4 regions of the Lentzea sp. NPDC055074 genome follow, and region 2 is predicted to be linked to each of the others. Evidence: riboswitches for the same ligand, from Rfam matches in the RefSeq annotation. Region 2 holds a riboswitch; each other region holds the start of a gene.
The links. Region 2 has a riboswitch for cobalamin ahead of ACWF7A_RS15600 (CbtB domain-containing protein). Riboswitches for the same ligand answer to the same signal wherever they lie in the genome.
Positions count from the first base shown of each region.

Region 1: linked by a shared signal. The riboswitch ahead of ACWF7A_RS35635 (prenyltransferase/squalene oxidase repeat-containing protein) and the one ahead of ACWF7A_RS15600 (CbtB domain-containing protein) in region 2 are both predicted to bind cobalamin.
Region 3: linked by a shared signal. The riboswitch ahead of metE (5-methyltetrahydropteroyltriglutamate--homocysteine S-methyltransferase) and the one ahead of ACWF7A_RS15600 (CbtB domain-containing protein) in region 2 are both predicted to bind cobalamin.
Region 4: linked by a shared signal. The riboswitch ahead of cobN (cobaltochelatase subunit CobN) and the one ahead of ACWF7A_RS15600 (CbtB domain-containing protein) in region 2 are both predicted to bind cobalamin.

Region 1 covers NZ_JBSGUQ010000021.1:20,403-24,598, reverse strand. Annotated here, with positions in the region: gene ACWF7A_RS35645 (FAD-dependent monooxygenase) at 1-88, shown strand, start outside; gene ACWF7A_RS35640 (DUF6461 domain-containing protein) at 69-1,583, opposite strand; adenosylcobalamin-variant (AdoCbl-variant) riboswitch at 1,675-1,746, shown strand; gene ACWF7A_RS35635 (prenyltransferase/squalene oxidase repeat-containing protein) at 1,781-2,986, shown strand; gene ACWF7A_RS35630 (hypothetical protein) at 2,986-3,399, shown strand; gene ACWF7A_RS35625 (hypothetical protein) at 3,396-4,169, shown strand.
Region 2 covers NZ_JBSGUQ010000005.1:489,046-493,241, forward strand. Annotated here, with positions in the region: gene ACWF7A_RS15585 (HAD family hydrolase) at 1-27, shown strand, start outside; gene ACWF7A_RS15590 (hypothetical protein) at 24-194, opposite strand; gene ACWF7A_RS15595 (CbtA family protein) at 445-1,200, opposite strand; gene ACWF7A_RS15600 (CbtB domain-containing protein) at 1,223-1,411, opposite strand; cobalamin riboswitch at 1,445-1,619, opposite strand; gene ACWF7A_RS15605 ((2Fe-2S)-binding protein) at 1,668-2,318, opposite strand; gene ACWF7A_RS15610 (phosphoribosyl-ATP diphosphatase) at 2,427-2,690, shown strand; gene hisG (ATP phosphoribosyltransferase) at 2,705-3,565, shown strand; gene ACWF7A_RS15620 (antibiotic biosynthesis monooxygenase family protein) at 3,562-3,873, shown strand; gene ACWF7A_RS15625 (phosphoribosyltransferase) at 3,834-4,196, opposite strand, start outside.
Region 3 covers NZ_JBSGUQ010000001.1:782,477-786,672, forward strand. Annotated here, with positions in the region: gene argG (argininosuccinate synthase) at 1-203, opposite strand, end outside; gene ACWF7A_RS03645 (hypothetical protein) at 300-782, opposite strand; gene ACWF7A_RS03650 (siderophore-interacting protein) at 859-1,680, shown strand; gene ACWF7A_RS03655 (hypothetical protein) at 1,707-1,970, opposite strand; cobalamin riboswitch at 2,000-2,202, shown strand; gene metE (5-methyltetrahydropteroyltriglutamate--homocysteine S-methyltransferase) at 2,313-4,196, shown strand, end outside.
Region 4 covers NZ_JBSGUQ010000020.1:11,043-15,238, forward strand. Annotated here, with positions in the region: gene cobN (cobaltochelatase subunit CobN) at 1-2,726, opposite strand, end outside; cobalamin riboswitch at 2,762-2,897, opposite strand; gene ACWF7A_RS34695 (hypothetical protein) at 2,906-3,901, shown strand; gene ACWF7A_RS34700 (precorrin-8X methylmutase) at 3,898-4,196, shown strand, end outside.

The sequences.
Region 1 (4,196 bases), on a different contig from region 2:
CATGGCGCTGAAGAACCAGGCCAACGGCGGCGCGCCCACCGAGGAGTTCGCCGAGGTCGTGAACAGCCTCATCCTGCCGAACTACTGATCCGTTCCCGGACCGACTCGGGGATCACGGCACCGGTGTACCTCACCACCGCCGTGATCCCCTTGGCGTCGAGGTGGCGCAGATCCGTGAAGCTGAGTCCCTCCACCGCCTTCCGGGTCTCCACGTCGTCGGTCAGCTGCCCGTCGCGGGCGAACGACAGCCTCGTCACCCGGTTGGCGTTCCAGTGGTAGCTGGCCGCCTTCCCGTTGCGGGACAGGCGTTGCAGGACCGCGGCACGGCTGCCCTGGTAGTCGTTGACCTCGACGACGAGCACTCCGCCGCCGACGTCGACGGCGACCGCGTCCTGCTCGAACTCGCCGGCCACGTCGCTGATGGTGGCGTTCGTGACGACCGTGACCGTCGCCGAAGGCCCTAGGTCCTCCTCCAGCCACTGGTACGGCTGCTCGGGACGGGAGATCGGCGACGGCGCCTCCTCCCCGCGCAGCAGGTGCCCGACGCGGTCGGTCGCCCTGTGCACCACCGGATCCGTCGCGGGCGCGGGCCACAGCGTCAGGTCGTAGCGCTCCTCGCCCTCGTCCCGCCCGGTCGCGCAGACGCGGACCCGGAACTCACCGGACCACGGAGCGGTGCTGCCGTGGCCGAACCGCGCCGCCCCGGTCACCGCGAGATAGCTGATCTCGGACACCTCGTCCCACTGCTCCAGGTCGGGCAGGCGCGGTTCGTCCAGCACGACGCGGACGGACACGGGCACCTTGCCGGCCTCGACGCCCGTGCGCACCGCGAACCCGGTGTCGATCGCGGCGACGAGACCCGTCGCCGAGAAGTCCGGTTCCGTCAGGCTCGGTTCCTCCACCACCACGAACTGGTGGCCGGACACCATCGCCTCCGTCTCCCAGGACGTGGGCTGGAACTCGCGGCGCCGCTTCTCCTGCATCGCCCGCTCGTACGCGGGCGGCATGGGCAGACCCGGCAGGATCTCGGCGCACGTGCCGATCGCGATGCCGATGGCCGCCGCCGGGTTCGTCGCCGCCGGGGTGCCGATCGTGTTCAGGACCGCCCTCGACACCACGACGGCGACGGCGAGGTGCGAGGCCCCGCGTTTGACGGCGATGGCGTGCTCGTCACCCTTGACGTCGCTGATGTCCGGCAGCAGCGCGCGCACCTGCTCGAGGATCAGGTCGCTCGCGCCGGGGTGGGCGCCGTCGACGAACGCCATCGGCAGCGCCATCGCGCTCCGCTCGCTCATCGACATGAAGCCGAACGTGGCGTTCGGCGGCGGTGGCACCAGTCCGGAGATCATGTCGGCCGGCGCGGTCAGGCCGAGACCGGCGACCGCCCGCTCCAGCGCGCCGAGCAGCCGTTCCGCCGAGAGGGCCGAGAACTCGCGCAACGCCTGCTGGGCCGCGGAGCCGCCGCGGTGCCGGTCGCGCCTGCGCTGCGCGGTGTGCGTGCCCAGCGTCGCCGCCGGTTCGTCCGGGATCAGCGCCTCGATCGTCGGCGCGACATCCTCGACCTGCTTCGTGAAATCCCCCATCCCGCCGATTCTGCCGGTGAATGGCCCAGCTCACAGCCATTTGACTCAACTAGATCCCTCCCGCACGATCGTTGACTGACAACAGCATCCGCATGCCGCGGGGGAAGCCGGTGGAACTCCGGCACTGACCCGCAACGGTGATAGTCCGACTGCCCGTGGCGTGCGGTAGCTCCACCGACCCGTCGAGGACCGCGGGCATGGGAGGCGTAGTGATCAGGAGATCCGCGTTGGTGGCCTTGGTGGCCACCGCGCTGGTGGTGACACCGCAGGCACAGGCGGCGCAGGCCGCCCCGTCCGCGGGGACGTGGCTGGTCAGCCAGTTCGAGGGCGGTGACCACCTGCTCCAGGGTCCCGGCCTCGTCGACGCCGGGCTGACCGCGGACGGCGTCTACGCGCTGGCGGCGGCGGGTGTCGGCAGGTCGGCGGCGGTCAAGGCCGCGGCCTGGCTCGCCCAGCCCGAGCAGCTGAACTTCCTGATCGGGGAAGGGGACGAGTCGTACGTCGGCGGCCTGGTGAAGCTCGCGCTGGTCGCGCAGACGCTCGGCACCGACCCGCGCGCGTTCGGCGGCGTCGACCTGCTGGAGCGGCTCGCGCCGTTGCAGCAGGAGTCGGGGCGCTATCTCGACGCGACCGGTCCCGGCTTCGACCAGACCAACGCGTTCACGCAGGCGTTGGCGATCATCGTGCTGAAGCGTGCCGCACTGCCGTCCGACAAGGCGGTGGCGTACCAGGTCTCCACGCAGTGCCCGGACGGCGGTTTCCCGATCGCGTTCGAGCAGGCGTCGTGCAAGTCCGATGTGGACGGTACGGCGATGGTGCTGCAGGCGCTGCTGGCGGTGGGGGAGAAGACCGCGTCGCCCAAGGCTTTGACGTGGCTCGCCGCGCAGCAGAAGGCGGACGGTGGTTTCCCGTCCGCGACGGCCGGGGCCAATGCCAACAGCACCGGCCTCGCCGTCGGCGCGCTCGTCGAGGGAGGCCTCGTCCCGGCCGCGGACAAGGCCGTGGAGTACCTGAAGTCGTTGCAGGTCGGCTGTGCCGGACCGGAGGCGCAACGCGGTGCGGTCGCCTACGACAGCGCGGGTTTCGAGCCGTACCCGGCGATCCGCGCCACCACGCAGGCGATGCTCGGCCTGGCTCGCGTGAGCCTCGCGGAGGTGACGGCGTCGGCCGCTGTTCCCGGCGTGCCCGCGATCGACTGCACCACCACGCCACCGGTCACCTCGACTCCCGAACCGACCGTGCCGACCGCGCCCGCCCCGGCAGGGCCCGAGGCCCCGGCCGACCCGCCGCTCGCCGTCACCGGACCGGACCAGGTCGTGCCGCTGAGCCTGTTCGGATCGTTCGCGGTGCTCGCCGGTGCCGTCCTGCTGTTCGTCTCCCGTCGTCGGAAGGTTGGTGCGTGATGCGCCGCGTGCTTGCTGTTCTCGCCCTCGTCGCGAGCTCGTTCGTCGTCACGTCCCCCGCCTCCGCCGTGCCCTGTGCGGGCGTGAAGGTCGTCGTGGACTTCGCCGCACTGGGTGGCGGCGTCCAGACCGGCTGCACCTCGATCGACCCGGCCACCGGAATCCAAGCGCTGAACAACGCGGGTTTCGCGACCACGTTCGTGCCGCGCCAGACCGGCTTCGTCTGCACGATCAAGGGCCTGCCGAACCCGTGCAGGGTGCCCACGACCAGCGCGTACTGGTCCTACTGGCACGCCACCCCCGGCGGCACCTGGGCCTACAGCACCTCCGGTGCGCTCGGCTACGACCCGGCACCCGGCACCGTCGAGGGCTGGGCGTTCGGCGCGGGCGTGGCCCCGGCAGCCACCCCGTGACAAGGCTGGTCCTCGCGCTGGCACTGGTAGCGGCCTTCGCACCGGTGCCGGCGCAGGCCGCGGGATGCGACGGCGTGACCGTCGTCGTCGACTACCGCGGCCTCGGCGGAGGAGTCCAGCAGGGCTGCGCACCCGGCAGCCCGGCCTCCGGCATCGCGGCCCTGACCGCTGCGGGCTTCGGCTACACCTACGCCTCCCGGCAGGCCGGTTTCGTCTGCCGCATCAACGGAAGGCCGGGCACGGACGCGGACAAGTGCGTCAACGCCTCGCCCGCCACCGCGTACTGGTCGTACTGGCACGCCCCGGCCGGTGGCGCGTGGTCGTACAGCAGCCAGGGCGCGGCGACGTTCGTGCCGGGACGCGGCACCGTGGAGGGGTGGGCGTTCGGCGCCGGCGAACAGCCCGGCATCGCACCGCCCGCGGCTCCCGCACCGCCTCCGCCGCCGCAGCAACCGAAACCTCCCGCACCGCCGGTCCAGCAGCCGCCGGCCCAGCAACCGCCCGCGGTGACGACCACGACCGCTCCGACGGCTTCGTCCTCGGCCGCTGCGCCGTCCTCGGTGGAGTCGACCGCGCCTTCGTCGACGGCGTCGTCGTCGGTGGTGGCGGGGGAGACGTCGGCTCCGGCTGTGGCGGAGAAGTCGCAGCAGGTGGAGGAGAAGTCCGGCTCCGGCTGGTTGTGGACACTGCTGGGCGTGTTGGTGATCGCCGCGCTCGCTGTGATGGGGGTGTTGGTGGCACGACGCCGCCGCGCTGCGGAAGACGCGTGAGGACTGCGTCCGGTGGCTCGGTGGACC
Region 2 (4,196 bases):
GACGTCGAGGTCCTGAAGGCGCTCTAGGGCCGCACCCGCCGCCAGCGGAGCCTGGCGTCGTCCGCGATGTCCGTGAGCATCGCGAACAGGCTCGGCCAGAGCGAGGGCAGCCGGCTGCCCTCGTCCACGTCCCACTCGCGGACGCACCCGGACTCCGGACCCGGACGTTCGTCGATGAACAGGTAGTCGCCCATGCCGGCCGCGGCAATCGGGACGAACTCCTCGAGGAATGTTCCCGACGTCGTTCCCGCTGGGAATCCTCCGGGGACAACGGGGTTTACCGCGCCGGGATCAGGTTCTCGGCGCCGGCGGGACGCCAGAGACCAGTTGCCCCGGGAGCGGCCGTGATCTGGTCGAAGGTGCGGGATGCGTTGACGCGCAACCCGTTGTGGATGCGTTCCCGCGGTTGGGTGTGCGGGGTGGCCTCGCGGCCACCCCGCACCATCACGCGACTGCGGCCTTCTCGGAGGCCTTGACCCTGCGCGTGGCCGGGTCGACCAGCAGGCCGAACACCACGCCGAGGCCGACGTAGAGCGTGGCGAGCTGGGCGAGCGAGCTGAGGCGGAACTGCCACAGCACGTTCACCGGCATGTCCGCGGGGATCGTGTCCGGCGGCGCGGGGAACGCCAGCAGCACCACCGCGGAGGCCGCGGCCACCGCGAGGAGCACGACCGTCGTCCGCACCGGCTGAGACTGGGCGCGCAGCTGCTCGGCGAGCCAGCTGGCGGCCCACACGATCACCAGGCCGGCCACCACCACACCGAGGTAGAGCGCGGTCCGGTAGTTCACCGTCTCCGGGTCGCCCACGGCGGGCGGGTTGGCCGGGTACTTGAGCCACGGCAGCAGCGCCACGGCACCGAACACCGCGGCACCGAACGTGAAGCTGCGGCTGAACGGCGTGCTGCCGGCGAACCAGCGCTTCGACAGCGCGTAGGCGGTGGCGAACACCAGGCCCACGGCGATGCCGACGATCACCACGCCGAGCATGCCGCCCACGACCTGGGCGCCGCGGCTGACGAGCTCGTCCTCGCCACCGTGCGAATGGCCGGTTTCCTCACCGGCGGGTGCGCGAGCCTCCTCGACCGCGAGCGCGGCGCGGATCGGGATCTCGGTCACCAGGAGCTGCACCAGCGCGGAGGCGACACCGGCGATACCGCCGGCCGCGACTCCGCGCAGCGCAAGGGACTTGTACGTCGTCATCTGCTTGATCGGGGGAATGGGATCAGTGGCAGGGGACGCCGAGGGCGTGACGGCCGTCGTGGAAGAACTCGTGCAGCAACTCGGAACCCGCGCCGAGCGCGAGACCGTTCTCCTGCAGGACCAGGTACGTGACGATCAGGCCGAGCACAGAGACGGCGAAGGCCCATTTGGGCACGCGGACGGCGGACAGGCTTGCTGCGGGGCTCGTCATGACGGGCTCCTCCATACCTCGTGGAAGGTCAACTCTCCTTGCGGCGCCGCAGCCGGTCTCCTGACTCCCGGATCAACGCTGCCCCCGCGTCTTCCCAGTCCCGGCGGGGACCAGTGACGTGCTCGGCGGGGATCGCTTCCCGGTCACAGTGGCGAGGACCGCGCCGGATTCTCACCGGCTTCCCGTCACTGCGGCGGGTGCACCGTAAGTTGAGCGGCACGTTAAGCACAACCGGCCATAAGAGTTGTTGCGTTCCTCACTTCACGAGTGGGCAGTCACCGCACTTCCCACCTGCGGCGACGCGGTAATAGAGACAACACGACCGACGCCGGAACGTGACCTCGCCGGGAAAAGTCAGGAATTCTCCCGCCTGTTCGAACGGCGGTGCGCTCATGAGCCGTTCGCCGCGTTCTTCCGCTTCCTCGGCGGTGAGCATGCGTGCGCGCACAACCATTTTGAGCGCGCCCGCGACGTTCGACATCGCGTTGCCCCAGAGCAGCCCGCGCGCCACCGGGACCTGCGCGTGGACCGCCTCCACCACGGGCGCGAGGGCCTCGGCGGCGGGCGGGCCGAGGCGTGGCTGGTCTATGCGGACGCTCAGGCCGTCCGTGACGTGGTGCCGCCACCACAGGTTCTCCGGCCGCACGTCGATCGGGATGTTCGCGGCCGTGAGAGGGCTGAGCAACCGGGCCGTGTAACTGAGGAAGAACAGGCTGGCGGCGACGCGTGGTTCTTCCGCTTTGTACCGAATCGCGATGGCGTCGATCGTGTTCTTGAGAGCGGGTCCTTCGAGAAGCGCTGTTCCCGGCAGCCAGGACTCGTCCGGACGGCCCACGTCGAGAGCGAAGAACGGGTTGATCCCGCGCACGCGGCGCAGTGCTTCGAGCACCTCGGCGAACTCAGACACAGAAGTTCACGCTACCGGGTGTCCATGCAGGACAGATCACGTCCACGGCCTGGGACAGATGCGACCGCGGTGTGGACGGGGGTCAGCGGGATGGGAGGATGTCGTGCCGTGAAGACCTTCGATTCCCTGTTCGCTGAACTGACCGAACGAGCCGCCACCAAGCCGGAGGGTTCCGGCACCGTCGCTGCGCTCGAGGCCGGGGTCCATGCGCAGGGCAAGAAGGTCCTGGAGGAGGCGGGCGAGGTCTGGATCGCCGCCGAGTACGAGTCCGACGAGAAGCTCTCCGAGGAGATCTCGCAGCTGCTCTACCGCCTCCAGGTGCTCATGCTGGGCCGTGGGCTCACCCTCGAAGACGTCTACAAGTACCTCTGACGGAAGACTTTCACATGCTGCGCGTAGCAGTCCCGAACAAGGGTGCGCTCGCTGAACGCGCCTCCGCCATGCTCACCGAAGCGGGCTACCGGCAGCGGCACGAGCCGCGCGACCTGACCGTGCTCGACAACAACAACGAGGTCGAGTTCTTCTTCCTGCGTCCCAAGGACATCGCGATCTACGTGGCGTCCGGCGACCTGGACCTCGGCATCACCGGCCGTGACCTGGCCGCCGACTCGGGCGCCGACGACAACGGCAACTCCGTCGAGGAGCTGCTGGCACTGGGCTTCGGGGGGTCGACCTTCCGTTACGCGGGGCCTCGCGGCACCGACTGGAAGGTCTCCGACCTCGAAGGCAAGCGCCTCGCGACCGCGTACCCGAGGCTCGTGGGGCGTGACCTCAAGGCCCGTGGCATCACCGCCAAGGTGATCCGTCTCGACGGTGCCGTGGAGATCTCGATCCAGCTCGGCGTGGCCGACCTGATCGCCGACGTGGTGGGCTCCGGCCGCACCCTGCGCCAGCACGACCTGGTGCCGTTCGGCGAGCCGATCTGCGAGTCGGAGGCGGTCCTCATCCACCGCAACGGCTCGGAGGTCACGGCCGCGAAGAAGCAGCTCACCGCCCGCTTGCAGGGCGTCGTGTTCGCGCAGCAGTACCTGATGCTCGACTACGACTGCCCGCGGACGCTCCTCGACGCCGCGATCGCGCTGACTCCGGGCCTGGAGTCGCCGACCGTCGCGCCGCTGGCCAACCCGGACTGGGCGGCCGTGCGGGCGATGGTGTCGCGCAAGGAGGCGAACAAGGTGATGGACGAGCTGGCCGCGATCGGTGCCAAGGCCGTGCTGGCCTCGGACATCAGGTTCTGCCGGCTGTGATCACGGAGCACGCCGTGCTCGACGTCCTGCCGGGCTCCGAGCAGGACTTCGAGTGGGCGTTCGGCGAGGCGCGGGAGCTGATCTCCGCCTCGCCGGGCTTCCGCGGTCTCGAACTGCTGCGGTGCCTGGAGACGCCGGCGCGCTACCTGCTGCTCGTGCGCTGGGACTCCGTCGAAGCGCACACCGTGGGCTTCCGGCAGGGGCCGTCGTACGAGCGGTGGTCGTCGCTGCTGCACCGCTTCTACTCGCCGTTCCCGGTGGTGTCGCACTACGAGAGCGCGCTGAGCACCTCTTCGTCCGTGGTCTGATCGAAGCTCTCGTACCAGCGGCTGACCGAGCCGAACTGCTTCGGCGTGAGGACGGCGACCACCCGCGTCCTGAACGTCTCGAGCGACTCCCTCGCCGCCACCGGGACGGCCAGGGTGACGCTCCTCGGTGCGCGCTGGGCGATCCAGTGGAGTGCCGCTCTGGCGGTGACGCCGGTGGCCAGGCCGTCGTCGACCAGGATCACGTCGCGGTCCTCGAGGGTGAGCGGTCTGTCGCCTCGGTAGAGGGTCGTTCGTCTTCTGGCTTCTTCGCGTTCCTCGTCGCAGGTGCGGCCCAGTTGTTCCTCGGTGAGGTTCAGCGCTCT
Region 3 (4,196 bases), on a different contig from region 2:
GCGATCTCGGCACCGTAGGTACCGGCGCGGCTCGGGACCGTGTCGATCTCGGGCTCGTCGTACTGGCCGATGTCCGCGGTGTACGTGCAGGGCACAGCGCCCTTCTCACGCATCCACGCGACCGCGACGGAGGTGTCGAGACCACCGGAGAAGGCGATGCCGACGCGTTCGCCGGCGGGAAGTGAAGTGAGCACCTTGGACACGTTGAGAATTATGCACGACGATGTATGACAATGCACGTCGGGGTGGTTGTTAGCTGCGCCTCACGCCCGTTTCCCCAGGTCAAACCGGGAAGAACGTCACCGCGGCGGGTCCAGCTCGTCCGCCCGCTCCTGCATCCGACGCACCCCGTCCTCGTGCTCGGCCGCCCGCATGGCCGTGATCGCCGCGTACAGGTGCGCCCCCGTGTACGGATCCTCCTCCTTGCGCTCGTACACCTCCCCCAAGGTCGCGTTGTACATCGCGTGGGACATGGCCGCGAGCAGGGCGCGGGTGCGCGCCGCCACCCCCTTGGGCGCGCCGGCGTCGATGATCGGGGTGACCCGCTCCCACACCTCGTCCGGCGGGCCGGGCGGGTAGATCTGGTTGAGCGCCAGCAGGCCGTTCTCCAGCGCGCCCATCACCAGCCAGGTCTCGTCCCGGTCGCGCGGCATCAGCCTCTCGACGCGCTCGGCGTCGCGCTGGTGGTAGGCGATGGCGAGCCGCAGTCCGATGGCCTGGCTGCGGTTCCTGCTCTCGGGCTCTTCGAACCACCATTGTTGTTGCGCGGTCCTGGGGAACATGTCCGCAGTGTGCGCCCTCGGTCTCGATTTCGCCCGACTATTTAGGTAAGCCTAACCAAACGTGTACGGTGCGGGCATGTCGCGCTACTCCGCCTTCGAACGGTTCACCGTCAAGGCCGCCACCAAGGCCGCCGAGATGATGATGGCGCCCGCGAACCGTCGCGAGGTCTTCGACCAGTTCGTCATGTCCGTGACGGCGGTGAGCGAGCTCGGCGACCACATGCGCCGGATCACCTTCCACGCGCCGGAGTTCGAGTCGTTCGCGGTCACGGGGCCGGACGAGTACTTCGGGCTGCTGATGGCGACGGGCCGCGAGCTCGTCATGCCGGCCGACGACCGCATCAACGTCCGCACGTCGTTGCGCGCGATGCCGGAGGAGACGCGGCCCGACCTGCGCTGGTACACGGTGCGCGCGCACCGGCCCGAGGTCGCCGAGATCGACGTCGACTTCGTCGTGCACGGTGACGCCGGGCCCGGCACGCGGTGGGCGCGGCGGGCGAGCGCCGGGGACGAGGCGGGGTTCCGCGCCGGTGGCTCGGCCTACCGGCCGCCCGCCGAGGGGGCCGTGCTGCTCGCGGCCGATGAGACGGCGTTGCCCGCGCTCGCGGCGATCCTCGAGGCCGAGACCCGGCCGGTGCACGTGTTCGCCGAGGTGCCGGACGAGTCGTACCGGGTCGACCTCGACGCGGAGTGGGTGTTCCGCGGGGACGGCGAGCCCGGATCCGCTGTGGTCGAGGCGATCCAGGACAAGGCGCTGTCCACTGTGGAGTACGCCTGGGCGTGCGGGGAGTCGGCGCTCGCGACCGGGGTGCGGCGGCACCTCGTCAAGGACCGCGGGGTGGACCGAAAGGCGATCATGTTCAGCGGTTACTGGAAGGTCGGCTCAGCCCGCGGGTGAGACGGCGCTGAGCCGCGACGTCCCGGTCACCACGGGTCGGTCGGCGCGATCCCGTGCCGGTGCCCGTGGACGGCGACCACGATCCGTTCGAGGTCGTCGGCGGCGGCCGGGGACCGGGGCTCGTGGTCCGCGGCCGTCAGCAGCGTCGGGTAGCCGGCGCTGCCCTGCGGCGGCGGGTAGCCGTTGACGGGTAGCAGCACGGCGCCGAGGCGGCGGTAGAACGCGATGCGGCGGTGGCGGATCCGTTCCTCGTCCGGGTTGAGCGATCTCACCATCCAGTACGCCGACATGGCGCTGGGCATGCTCGGCGCGGCCCGCTAGTCTCGATCACGCCAGCGGTTCACCCCGGTCCTCCGGGGTGGAGCAAAAGGGAACCCGGTGCGAGTCCGGGACTGCCCCGCAGCGGTGAGTGGGAACGAAAGCCGTCAACAGCACTGGGTCGGGAGACCTGGGAAGCGACGGCCGGTAGGAGTGTGCACGGCGCCCACGAGTCCGAAGACCTGCCGCAGGTCCGTGCACCGAACCCGGTGCGCGGTGCTCCGGAGCCTCTCGGGCGGGCTGACGGGTGCGGCTTCCGTGCTGCGCTGCTCGTGGGACTCCGGTGCTTCCGCACGCTCGCGAGGAGAGAGCCTGTGACCATCGGCAGCACCGTTCTCGGCTACCCCCGGATCGGACCGAAGCGCGAACTGAAGCGCGCGGTCGAGCGGTACTGGGCCGAGACGATCGACGAAGCCGCCCTGCGGGAGACCGCGCGACGGCTCAGGGCTCAGACCTGGGCCGAACTGTCCGAACTGGACTCGATCCCGTCCGGCACGTTCTCGTTCTACGACCAGGTGCTCGACACCGCCCAGCTGTTCGGCGTGATCCCGCAACGGTTCCGCGACCTGGGTCTGTCCGAACTGGACACCTACTTCGCGGCGGCACGCGGCCGGAACGGCGCCGCGGCCCTGGAGCTGACGAAGTGGTTCGACACGAACTACCACTACCTGGTGCCGGAGCTGGGCCCGGACACCGAGTTCCGCCTCTCCGGTGACAGGCCGGTCGCCGAGTACCGCGAGGCCCGCGCCCTCGGCGTCACGACCAGGCCGGTGCTGCTCGGCCCGGTGACGTTCCTGTTGCTGGCCAAGGGCACCACGCCGGGCTTCGACCCGGTGACGCTGCTCGACGGCCTGCTGGAGGTCTACGTCGAGCTGCTCGGCCGGCTGAGGGTCGAGGGCGTCGGGTGGGTGCAGCTCGACGAACCGGCGTTCGCCGCCGACCGCAGCCCCGCCGAGCTCGACGCCCTGAAGCGGGCCTACCGCACGCTGGGTGGCCTGCCCGGCCGGCCGAAGCTGCTCGTCACCGGCTACTACGGCGACCTGGGCGAGGCGTTGCCGATCCTCGCCCAGTCGCCGGTCGAGGCGATCGGCCTCGACCTCGTCAGCGCGCCGGACACGCCGGTCGCGATCCCCGCGCTGCGCGACAAGATCCTCGTCGCCGGGCTGGTCGACGGCCGCAACGTGTGGCGCACCGACCTGCACGCGGCGTTGGCGAAAGCCGTGTCGTTGCTGGGGTTCGCGCGCGAGGTCGTCGTCTCGTCGTCCTCGACGCTGCTGCACGTGCCGTACGACCTGGAGGCCGAGAACCTAGAACCGGACGTGCAGGCGCGGTTGGCGTTCGCGCGGCAGAAGGTCCGCGAGATCGTGGTGCTGGGCAACGCCCTGCGCGGCGAGGCCGGCGGCGCGTGGACGGACGAGGCGAAGCGCCCGGTGCCGAGCCCGCACCGTGACGACCACGTCCGGGCGCGCGTCGAGTCGCTGCGGCCGGAACACCGCGTCCGCGCGCCCTACGAGGAACGTGCCGCCGCGCAACAGGCCCGGCTGGGACTGCCGCCGCTCGCGACCACGACGATCGGCTCGTTCCCGCAGACCGGTGACCTCCGCAGGGCGCGCGCGGCGGTCCGCGGCGGCGAGATCACCGAGGACGAGTACGGGCAGCGGATGCGCGACGAGATCGGTCGCGTGATCGGCCTGCAGGAGGACATCGGCCTCGACGTGCTGGTGCACGGCGAGCCCGAGCGCAACGACATGGTCCAGTACTTCGCCGAGCACCTGGAGGGCTTCGCCAGCACGGAGTTCGCGTGGGTGCAGTCGTACGGGTCGAGGTGCGTGCGGCCGCCGATCATCCACGGCGACGTCTCGCGCCCGAAGCCGATGACGGTGCCGTGGAGCACGTACGCGCAGTCGCTGACCTCCAAGCCGGTCAAGGGCATGCTGACCGGCCCGGTGACGATCCTCGCGTGGTCGTTCGTGCGCGACGACCAGCCGCTGGCCGACACGGCGGCCCAGGTGGCGCTGGCGCTGCGGGACGAGATCCGCGACCTGGAGGCCGCCGGGATCCGCGTGGTCCAGGTCGACGAACCGGCGTTGCGCGAGCTGCTCCCGTTGCGCCGGAAGGACCAGCCCGCGTACCTGGAGTGGTCGGTCGGCGCGTTCCGGCTCGCCACCTCGGGCGCCACGACGGGCACCCAGGTGCAC
Region 4 (4,196 bases), on a different contig from region 2:
GACACGACGTGCGGGAAGGCGTCCCGGAAGAAGCCCGAGATGCGGATCGTCACGTCGACGCGCGGCCGGCCGAGCTCCTCCAGCGGCACCACTTCGAGGCCCGTCACGCGACGGGACTGGTCGTCCCACACCGGCCGCACGCCGAGCAGCGAGAACACCTCGGCGATGTCGTCACCGGCGGTGCGCATCGCGGACGTGCCCCAGACCGACAGACCGACCGAGGGCGGCCACTCGCCGTCGTTCTCGGCGCGGTACCGCTCCAGCAGCGAGTCGGCCATCGCCTGGCCGGTCTCCCACGCGAGCCGCGACGGGATGGCCTTCGGGTCGACCGAGTAGAAGTTGCGTCCGGTCGGCAGCACGTTCACCAGGCCGCGCAACGGAGAACCCGACGGGCCGGCCGGGATGTAGCCGCCGTCCAGGGCGTGCAGGACGTTCGTCATCTCGTCCGTGGTGCGCGCGAGCCTGGGCACGACCTCGACGGCCGCGAACTCCAGGATCTTCTGCACGTCCACCGACTCGTGCAGACCCGCTGCGGCGGCACGGTCCCAGCCCGCGTCCTCCATCGCCTGGACGAGCACGCGAGCCTCTTCCTCGATCGCGTCGACGTCTTCGCGGGCCGTGCCGACGAGCCCGAGGGCCTCGCGCAGGCCGGGCAGCGCGGCGACCTGACCGCCCCACATCTGCCGCGCCTGCAACATGGCGAGCACGAGGTTGACGCGAACGCTGCCGATCGGCGCCTCACCGAGGATGTGCAGGCCGTCGCGGATCTGGACGTCCTTGACCTCGCACAGCCAGCCGTCGACGTGCAGGATGAACTCGTCGAACTCCGCGTCGTGCGGCCGGTCGTCGAGCCCCAGGTCGTGGTCGAGCTTCGCGGCCTTGATCAGCGTCCAGATCTGCGCGCGGATCGCCGGCACCTTGGCCGGGTCCATCGCGGAGATGTTCCCGTACTCGTCGAGCAACTGCTCCAGGCGCGCGATGTCGCCGTAGCTGTCGGCGCGGGCCATCGGCGGCACGAGGTGGTCGACCAGCGTGGCGTGCGCACGCCGCTTCGCCTGCGTGCCCTCACCGGGGTCGTTGACGAGGAACGGGTAGATCAGCGGCAGGTCGCCGAGCGCCGCGTCCGTGCCGCAGGACGCCGACATGCCGACGGTCTTGCCGGGCAACCACTCCAGGTTGCCGTGCTTGCCGACGTGCACCACCGCGTCCGCGCCGAAGTTCGACTCGACCCACCGGTACGCCGCGAGGTAGTGGTGCGACGGCGGCAGGTCCGGGTCGTGGTAGATCGCGATCGGGTTCTCGCCGAACCCGCGCGGCGGCTGCACGATCACCGCCACGTTGCCGGACCTCAGCGCGGCCAGCACGATCTCGCCGTCCTTCGACTTCGAGTGGTCGACGAAGAGCGTGCCGGGAGCCTCGCCCCAGTGCTCCTGCATCGACTCGCGGAAGTCGTCGGGCAGCGTCTCGTAGAACTCGCGGTAGTCGGCCGCGGCGATGCGGATCGGGTTGCTCTCGAACTGCTCCTGCGTGAGCCAGTCCGCGTCCTGGCCGCCGGCGGCGATCAGCGCGTGGATCAGCTTGTCGCCGTCGAGCTCGTCGACGCCCGGCAGCTCGTCGCCGATGTCGTACCCGTGCTCGCGCATGGCCTTCAGCAGCCGGACGGTCGACGCGGGCGTGTCGAGCCCGACCGCGTTGCCGATGCGCGAGTGCTTGGTCGGGTACGCCGACAGCATGACGACGACCTTGCGCTCGCCGACCGGGATGTGGCGCAACCGGCCGTGCCGCACGGCGATGCCCGCGACGCGCAGCGCCCGTTCCGGGTCGGCGACGTAGATCGTGAGACCGTCGGAGTCGATCTCCTTGAAGGAGAACGGGACCGTGATGATCCGGCCGTCGAACTCGGGGATCGCGACCTGCGTCGCGGTGTCCAAAGGAGACAGTCCGTCGTCGTTCTCGTCCCACGTCGCACGGCTCGACGTGAGGCACAACCCCTGCAGGATCGGCACGTCGAGGGCGGCCAGCGCACCGACGTCCCACGCGTCGTCGTCGCCACCGGCGGACGCCTTCGCGGGGTTCGTGCCACCGGCCGCGAGCACCGTCACGACGAGCGCGTCGGCCTGCCGCAGCGTGTCGAGCAGCTCGGGTTCGGCGGTGCGCAGCGAGGAGCAGAAGACGGGCAGGGCCTTGCCACCCTTGGCCTCGATCGCATCGCACAGCGCGTGGATGAACGCGGTGTTCCCGGCGACGTGGTGGGCGCGGTAGTAGAGCACCGCGACCGTCGGACCTTCGGCCTGCGAGGCCTCGCGCTCCAGCACACCCCAGGTGGGGGTGGCGGTGGGGGCCTCGAAGCCGTGGCCGGTCAGCAGCACGGTGTCGGAGAGGAACTTGTGCAGCTCGGTGAGGTTCGCCGGACCGCCGTGCGCGAGGTAGAGGTGCGCCTCGGCGCACACGCCACCGGCCACCGTCGACAGCTCCATCAGCGCCGCGTCGGGCTGCATCTCACCGCCGAGCACCACCACGGGCAGCCCACAGGCCAGCAGCCAGTCGAGGCCCTCCTCCCACATCCGGCGGCCGCCGAGGATGCGCACGAGGACCAGGTCCACGCCCTCGACGAGCGCGGGCAGGTCGTCGGTCGTGAGTCGCGCGGGGTTGCCGAGCCGGTACTCGGCACCGCTCGCGCGCGCCGACAGCAGGTCGGTGTCGGAGGTCGACAGCAGAAGGATCACGCAGGCTCCATCCCTCGTGGGGTCCGCGCCCCAGGTTGCGGGTGACTGGCGAAGCAGAGTTCCTGACTCCCAGCGGTTGTCCGCTGGTCACAGTGGCGGGACCGCGCCGGATTCACACCGGCTTCCTCCTGCGCTTCGTCGTTCGGGCTCACCCTAACCGGCGGGTTACAGTCCGACCTATGCGTAGTCACCCGGACGCCTGCCCCGGCGCCGTCGAGCTGCACCAGGCGGCGGACGGCGGGCTGGCGCGCATCCGGGTGCCTGGCGGCACTCTTTCCGCTGCTCAGTGGGACGTCGTGCGCTCCGCGGCCGCGGAGCTCGGGAACGGTTCAGTGGAACTGACCTCGCGGGCGAACCTCCAGATCAGGGGCCTCGCGGACGGTGTCGAACTGGGCGCGCGGCTGTCTGCGGCGGGCCTGCTGCCGTCGGCCTCGCACGAGCGGATCCGCAACATCATCGCGGCGCCTCTGGAGAACGACCAGGCGCTGGTCGACGAGATCGATGCAGTGCTGTGCGCGGACCCGGAGCTGGCGTCGCTGCCGGGCCGGTTCCTGCTGACGGTGGGGCACGCGGTGAGCGGGCTGGGTGGCGACTTCGGCCTGGTCAGAGCCGATGCGGCGACGTGGGCCCTCCTCCTCGCGGGAACGGACACGGGCGTCCGCGTCACCGACCCCGCCGACGCCGTGGTGACCGCCGCCCGCCTCTTCCAGCGGCTGCGCGGAGCGGCCTGGCGCCTGTCCGAAGTGGACGACGGTGTGCGAAAGATCACCGCGCACTTCGGCACCTCCGACGGCCCGCGCGTCACCCCCGCTGTGACTCCTGTCGCACCTTCACCGTTGACCCCAGGGGTTCCACTGGGCCGGCTCGACGCCGGCCAGCTACCCGGCGTGGCCCTGCGCCTGACCCCGTGGCGCAGTCTCGTCGTGCCCGCCGGCACCGACACGTCCGGTCTCATCACCGACTCGGACTCCCCCTGGCACGGCGTCAGCGCCTGCACCGGCCGTCCCGGCTGCGCGAAGTCGCTCTCCGACGTGCGCGCCGACGCCCGTGCCTGGCTCGGAACCCCGCACCGCCGTCCGGTCCACTGGTCGGGATGCGCCCGCCGCTGCGGCCGGCCCGCGGGCGAAGTGATCGAGTTCGTCGCGACCGGCGACGGCTACGAGGAGATCCGTTGACGCAGTACATCAAGGACGGGGCGGAGATCTACCGCCAGTCCTTCGCCACCATCCGCGCGGAGTCGGACCTCACCGGGTTCCCCGCCGATGTCGCCCAGGTCGTCGTCCGCATGATCCACGCGTGCGGCATGACCGACCTTCCCCGCGACGTCGCGTTCTCCGCGAACGTCGTGCGTGACGCCCGCGCGGCACTCCGCGACGGCGCCCCGATCCTGTGCGACGCCAACATGGTCGCGTCCGGCGTGACCCGCCGGCGCCTGCCGAAGGACAACGAGGTCCTGTGCTACCTGCAGGA